Regions from separate parts of the Cobetia sp. AM6 genome, predicted to be linked through region 1. Evidence: riboswitches for the same ligand, from Rfam matches in the RefSeq annotation. Region 1 holds a riboswitch; the other holds the start of a gene.
What was found. Region 1 has a riboswitch for thiamine pyrophosphate ahead of tenA (thiaminase II). Riboswitches for the same ligand answer to the same signal wherever they lie in the genome.

Region 1 (3,254 bases):
GTGTGATGCCGTGCTGAGCAGTGAGCCGGGCCGGGCACGCCAGATGAATGCCGGAGCCGCGCGTGCACGCGGAGAATGGCTGCTGTTTCTGCATGCCGATACCGACTTGCCCGACAATACGCTGGCATTGCTCAAGGAGGCCGTCACGACGCATCGCCGCAGCGACTGGGGCCGTTTCGATGTCAGCATCAAGGGCGAGTCGCCGTGGTTACCGATGATCGCCGCCATGATGAATCTGCGCTCGCGGCTGACCAGCATCAGCACGGGGGACCAGACCCAGTTCGTGCAGCGCTCGACCTTCGAGGCCATCGGCGGCTTTGCCGACATGCCACTGATGGAAGATATCTGGCTGAGTGCCCAGCTCAAGCATCTGACCCCGCCAATGAACCTGACGGCGCGCGTCACGACCAGCGGTCGACGCTGGGAGACCCACGGCGTATGGCGCACCATCGTCAAGATGTGGGGACTGCGGCTGGCGGCCTGGTGTGGCGTCTCCCCTGCACGCCTGGCACGTCTCTACGGCTATCGCGCCGCGGCGCAGGCCTGTGAGCAGCGCGGCATGCCCCATGCGTGATACGGCGTTGCCTACCTTGCCCACAGCTGATGCCGCGTCAGAGGTGCGCCCGACTCTCATCATCTTCGGTCGCCTGCCCATCGCCGGCCACTGCAAGACACGTCTGATCCCCGCACTCGGCCCCGAGGGCGCAGCTCGACTCTATGCGCGGATGCTGAGCCATATCGTTGACCACGCCTGCGCCGCGCGCCTCGGCAAGGTCGTGGTGATGCTGACGCCCCCTGCCGAGTCGTCGAGTCAGGCACCTGAACAGGCGGCTCTGCGGGCAGCGCTGGAAGCCCGGCTGCGAAGCGTTGTCGATGCCACTGCCGACCTCACCTTCGAGGCACAGCCGCAGGGGGAGCTCGGTGAGCGAATGTCCCGGGCCATGGCCCGACATCTGCCCGAGGGGCCGGTATTGCTGATGGGCTCCGACCTGCCAGCGCTGGATAGCCAGCGGCTGCGCGAGGCAGCCCACAGACTGCGCACTCACGACGCGGTGCTGCAGCCCACCGAAGATGGCGGCTATGGCTTGATCGGCCTCAAGGCGCCCTGCCCGCAAGCCTTCCTGCTGCCCCGCTGGAGCCATGCCCATGTCTGCCGGGACACTCTGGCGCTGCTGGCACGGGCGGGGAGAACGGCCGCTTGCCTGCCGATCAGCTGGGATGTCGATGAGCCACGTGACCTTGCGCGACTGGCGCGCCACCTGCCGGCGCTCATGGCCGACCTTGCCGCTTGAGGCTCTTCACAGGTTCGGCATGCCTCCCAAAGTCGTATGCATTTTTGCTCACACTGCCCTTCTTCTGCGCCTCAGGGCTGTTACACTCGCTGCATCGTGACTCACATGTCACAGCTTGACGGGGTGCCGGTAAGACCGGCTGAGATGTCATGCGCAGGCGATGTTCTTGCGTGAATGACGATCCCGCCGAACCTGATCCGGCTAGTACCGGCGTAGGGATCAAGCGCGAAGCGATGCCACTCGATATCGTCACCACTTTCTCACGGTGACTGTCGGCACCTCCCCCGCTTTTCCCCTGCTCCTGTTCCGGTACTGGCCACGCTTGCGCCAGAGACCTGCCGCCCCATCACGGGTCGTCAGCACGCTCACCGAGGGATGCGTCATGCCTAGTTTCAACGACCTGACCAGTGCCTGCGCCGAAGAATGGCGTGACTATCTCGAGCACGACTTCGTTCGCCAGCTGGGCGAAGGTCGTCTGCCGGAGGAGTCCTTCCGCCATTACCTGCAGCAGGACTACCTGTTCCTGATCCACTTCGCACGCGCCTGGGCGCTGGCCGCCTACAAGAGCCGCACCCTCGCGGAGCTGCGTCAGGCCACGGCCAGTCTCGACACCATCCTCAATACCGAGCTCGATCTGCATATCGGCTACTGCAGCGAGTGGGGCATCAGCGAGGATGACCTGAGCGAGCTGCCGGAATCCCGCGCCACCCTGGCCTATACCCGTTACGTGCTCGATTGCGGCCAGCGCGGCGACCTGCTCGATCTGCACGTGGCGCTCGCGCCCTGCCTGATCGGCTACGGCGAGATCGCCGAGTGGCTGCTCGATCAGGACACCACCGAGATCGAGAACAACCCGTACGCGGACTGGATCGCGATGTACTCAAGCGATGACTTCAAGGAAGCCGTCGAAGCCGAGCGTGAATGGCTGGATGCGCGCCTCTCGGAGGTCTCGGAGCGCCGACTGGGTGAACTGGTCGATGTCTTCCGGGACGCCACGCGACTCGAGATCGACTTCTGGCAGATGGGCCTCGATCGCGCTTGAGGCATCACAGACTGACGTCCCGGCACTCGCCATGAGCCGCTCGGGATGACGCCATCCCCCATGGATGGCACGACTGACAGGCCAACAGAGCCTGGATGCGAGAATGCTCCCCGTGGCAAGCCTGACGCTTCGGGCAACACCCTCTCGCATTGAAATCTGAACACGCTTGACGGGGTGCCGGTGGAACCGGCTGAGATCCTGCATGCATGCTTCGCCGCCCTGACGCGCGAGCTTGCCAGCAAGGGGTCCCGTGGAACCTGAACCGGTTAGGACCGGCGTAGGAATCAAGCTGATGGCCAGCCGCTGCGCGCGGCCGCCTCGCTCCCGGGCCACCTGCTGGCAAGGAGTCGGCGACGACCATCCTCTCCCTGCGCACGGTCTTCCCATGATGACGTCAGCCGTGACGTCGCCCTTTGAGGAGACCTGCATGAGCACTGCCCCGACGACACAAGACCCGCAAGCCACCAACGCCGCCGAGTCACCGCTCGCCTCGCAGCCTGAGGCTGCCCCCAAGGCACGCGCGCGCGCCGGTCGCAAGGATGGCAGCCGCCATCTCGCCAGCGAAGCACGAGTCGACGCCGCCGCCATCGCGCCGCTGAGCGGCTCGCGCAAGATCTATATCGAAGGCTCCCGTCCGGACATCCGCGTGCCCATGCGCGAGATCGGCTGCTCGCCGACCCAGACCTCCAGCGGCCTGGAAGAGAACCCGCCGATCGTCGTCTACGATACCTCCGGCCCCTATACCGATCCGGCGGTCGAGATCGACATCCGCCGGGGTCTGGCGCCGCTGCGCGAGAAGTGGATCGAGGAACGCGGTGATACCGAACAGCTCAATCAGCTGAGCAGTGAATATGGCCGCGTGCGCCAGGCCGACCTGCGTCTGTCGTCCCTGCGCTTCGAGCTGGACCACCGCCCGCGTC
Region 2 (3,254 bases), 1.8 Mb from region 1:
GTGTCGAGCGTCGTTGCGTCTTTCGGTTACGCGATCTTGCGGTCTTGCGGTAGTTACTCGAAGCCCCGGCGTGTCAGCTCAGGCGTGTCAGGCGGTCGCGGTGCCAGGGCATCAGGGCGCGCAGCAGCGCATCCAGCGAGAAATAGAGCAGCAGGGAGAAGGCGACCAGCACCAGCAGGGCGGCGAACATCAGGTCGATTTCCATGCGCGCGTTGGCGTTGAGCATCAGATAGCCCAGCCCCTGACTGGCACCGGCCCATTCCCCGATGACGGCGCCGATGGGGGCGGCGGTCGCGGCCATGCGAATGCCGGAGGCCAGTGCCGGCAGCGCGGCGGGCAACTGGATGTGGATCAGTCGGCGCCATGGGCTGGCGCCCAGGGTATGGGCAAGATCCAGCCAGCCCTGTCGGGTCTGGCGCAGGCCGTCGTAGCCGGTGGAGGCGACCGGGAAATAGATGATCAGCGTCGCCATCACCACCTTGGACAGCATGTCATAGCCGAGCCACAGCACCAGCAGCGGCGCGATCGCGAACAGCGGTATCACCTGACTGATCAGCAGCATCGGCAGCAGCGTGCGGCGCAGGCGGGGAATGAAGGCCAGCGCCAGCGCGGTGGCAAGGCCGAGCAGAATGCCCAGCACCAGCCCGGCCAGTATCTCGCTGATGGTGACGCCAGCGTGATGAGCCAGCAGCGGCACCTTCTGGATCAGCACCTCGAGCACGGCCTGCGGCGTGGGCAGAATGTAGGGCGGTACGGCGGTAACGGCAATGATCAGCTGCCACAGCCCCAGCAGGAGCAGCGCGCTGATGACGAGGTGACGCATGGCGTGCAGACGTTTCATGCGGTCTCCTCGCTATCACGCAGGCGGGCGATCAGTTGCGCCTGCGCCGGTGGCAGGGCCGGGTCATCCAGCGGCACCGGGCGTGCGGCGCCAAGCCCCGGCAGGCGTTCCAGCTCGGCGCCGTGACCCGGGAGGCTCGACGGGCGCAGCACCAGCAGTTGATCGGCGAGGCGCAATGCCTCCAGCGGGTCATGGGTCACCATCAGGACGGTGCGGCCCTTGAGCAGGCGGCTGGCCAGATCATGCAGCTCCAGACGGGTGATGGCATCCACCGCCGAGAACGGCTCGTCCATCATCACGACCGGCGCCTGCTGGTAGAGCGTGCGGGCGAGGGCGACGCGCTGGCGCTGACCGCCGGAGAGGGCGTCCGGCCAGGCCTGCTCACGGCCCTCAAGCCCGACCGCGGCCAGCAGTTCATGGGCAAGCTTGCGATTGCGCGGCCGCCGGCGCAGGTCATCGCCCAGCCACAGGTTGTCGATGACGCGCCGCCACGGCAGCAACAGGTCCTGCTGCGCCATCCAGGCCACGCGGTCGGTCAGCGGCTGACCGTCATCGGTGGCGAGATCGAGCTGGTGGAGGTCTGACATCTCAAGGCCGGCCAGCAGGCGCAGCAGCGAACTCTTGCCGCAGCCGGAGCGCCCCAGCAGTGCCGTCCAGCTACCGGCCTCCAGACGCGCGGAAATATCGCGGAACAGCGTGTGGCCGGCGTAATCGATTCGTGCGTTGTTGAGGGTGAGTCCCAGCGACACAGGCAATTCCGTGGTCAGGCGGCGTGCCGGCAGGAGGAAGCAGGTGACGCGCCGTGCAGGGCACGCGTCGGGGATTCCCTCCGCCGGTATCAACCGGATCAGGTTCCAGGGGTTGTCGCGCGACGTATCGCTGCGGCTCTCAGCCCATCCTCGGGCACCCCCATCCAGGCCGACAGTGTAACGTCACTGTCTTGCCGGTGTCTTGTCCGACGCGGGTCAGGGGCGGGGGGCGGGTCCAGTGGGCAGGGCAGAGGTGGGCAGGGCAGAGGTGGCGTGCGAAACGGACTATGCCGATGTGCCATGCCTTGGGTATGCTGAGGATTACTGTAACAAGACGTGTAGCCCAAGGAGATCATCATGCCCGACACACCGGATCTCTCGACCTGTTCCAGTTATCCCGTTCCCCCACGGCGGCCGAGCACGGCTGAGGCCGTGGGCGAGCCGCGTCCCGTGCCCAGGGGCTGGCCCGAGGAGTCACTGACCCGACGGCTCTCGACCTATCTGGGCCAGCCGCTCGAACCGCTGGCACTCGCCTGGCCGGATAGCGCCAACTGGCTATGGCGCCAGCGTGGCGGCACACCCGGCCTCATCAAGCTGGCGCGCACCGGCCCAGACCATGACCCCTTCTGGCGCGCCATGCGCGGGGTCTTCGGCGCCGATCGCTGGGCGACGCCGGAGGGTCTGACGCGACTGGCGGGCGCCTTGCCCGCGCGCCTGCCGATTCCGCCACTGCCCCTGACCTTTCTGGGGCGTCTCGATGGCGCGCCCATCTGGCACCTGCCATGGTCCAGCGGGCAGCCGAGCGATCTCAGCATCACTTTCTGTGAGCTGCTCGGCGACCAGCTCGGTCGCCTGCACCAGGACACGGTGTCGGGCTTCGGTCAGCCGCTGGCGCAGCCGATGCCGCTGTTGCACTGGAATACCCGCGTCACGCGCTTTCTCGCCCATCACCCGCGTCGCGCGGAGCTTGGCACGCTGCTCAAGCGCACCTTCCCGGCACCGACTCGCGCGGTGTGGTGTCTGCCGGACATGCGTGCCGATCAATACCTGTGCGCCGCCACCGGCTGGGTATGGAGCGATTGGGAGGCGCTGGTGTGGGCGCCGATCGAGTTCGACTGGGCGCTGGTGGAGTTGCTGCTGGAAACGCCGGAGCAGCGTCAGGCCTTCATGAAGGGCTATTCGCGCCATGGGCGCATGATCGATCTCGATGGCCAGCGTGAACTGTGTCGTGCGCTGTTGTGGGCGATGGAGGCCTTCGGTCCGCGGTCCTATGCTGAGCTTGCGGCAGCCCCTGCCTGGGTCTCGCCGCGCAGCCTGGCGTGAAATCCGCGTGCTGCACGCTGCAAGTACATGAAAGGTGTGAAATTTCTCTGCAGCCCCATCGCTGACATGGAATACTGTGGGTGAGTCGTCGTGGACGTCACTCGAGATCTGATGTAGGGCTTGGCGGGGGAGCACTCGTGGTAGAGAACCTGAATTATTATTTCTTGCTGGCAGGCACGCTGATCGCCTTGAGCGTGTTGGCCAGCCGCGTCTCGGCGCGTCTTGGCATGCCGCTGCTACTGCTGTTCCTCGGCCTTGGCATGCTGGCGGGTGAAGATGGCGTACTGGGCATCCAGTTCGACGACGCCTCATCCGCTTACATGATCGGTAACCTGGCGCTG

Region 2: linked by a shared signal. The riboswitch ahead of CLAM6_RS06145 (ABC transporter ATP-binding protein) and the one ahead of tenA (thiaminase II) in region 1 are both predicted to bind thiamine pyrophosphate.

The regions. Positions count from the first base shown of each region.
Region 1 covers NZ_AP021868.1:3,200,261-3,203,514, forward strand. The annotation lists gene CLAM6_RS13460 (TIGR04283 family arsenosugar biosynthesis glycosyltransferase) at 1-574, shown strand, start outside; gene CLAM6_RS13465 (TIGR04282 family arsenosugar biosynthesis glycosyltransferase) at 591-1,292, shown strand; TPP riboswitch at 1,402-1,528, shown strand; gene tenA (thiaminase II) at 1,675-2,334, shown strand; TPP riboswitch at 2,495-2,635, shown strand; gene thiC (phosphomethylpyrimidine synthase ThiC) at 2,762-3,254, shown strand, end outside.
Region 2 covers NZ_AP021868.1:1,437,056-1,440,309, forward strand. The annotation lists gene CLAM6_RS06140 (ABC transporter permease) at 74-841, opposite strand; gene CLAM6_RS06145 (ABC transporter ATP-binding protein) at 838-1,590, opposite strand; TPP riboswitch at 1,649-1,762, opposite strand; gene CLAM6_RS06150 (hypothetical protein) at 1,948-2,913, shown strand; gene CLAM6_RS06155 (potassium/proton antiporter) at 3,051-3,254, shown strand, end outside.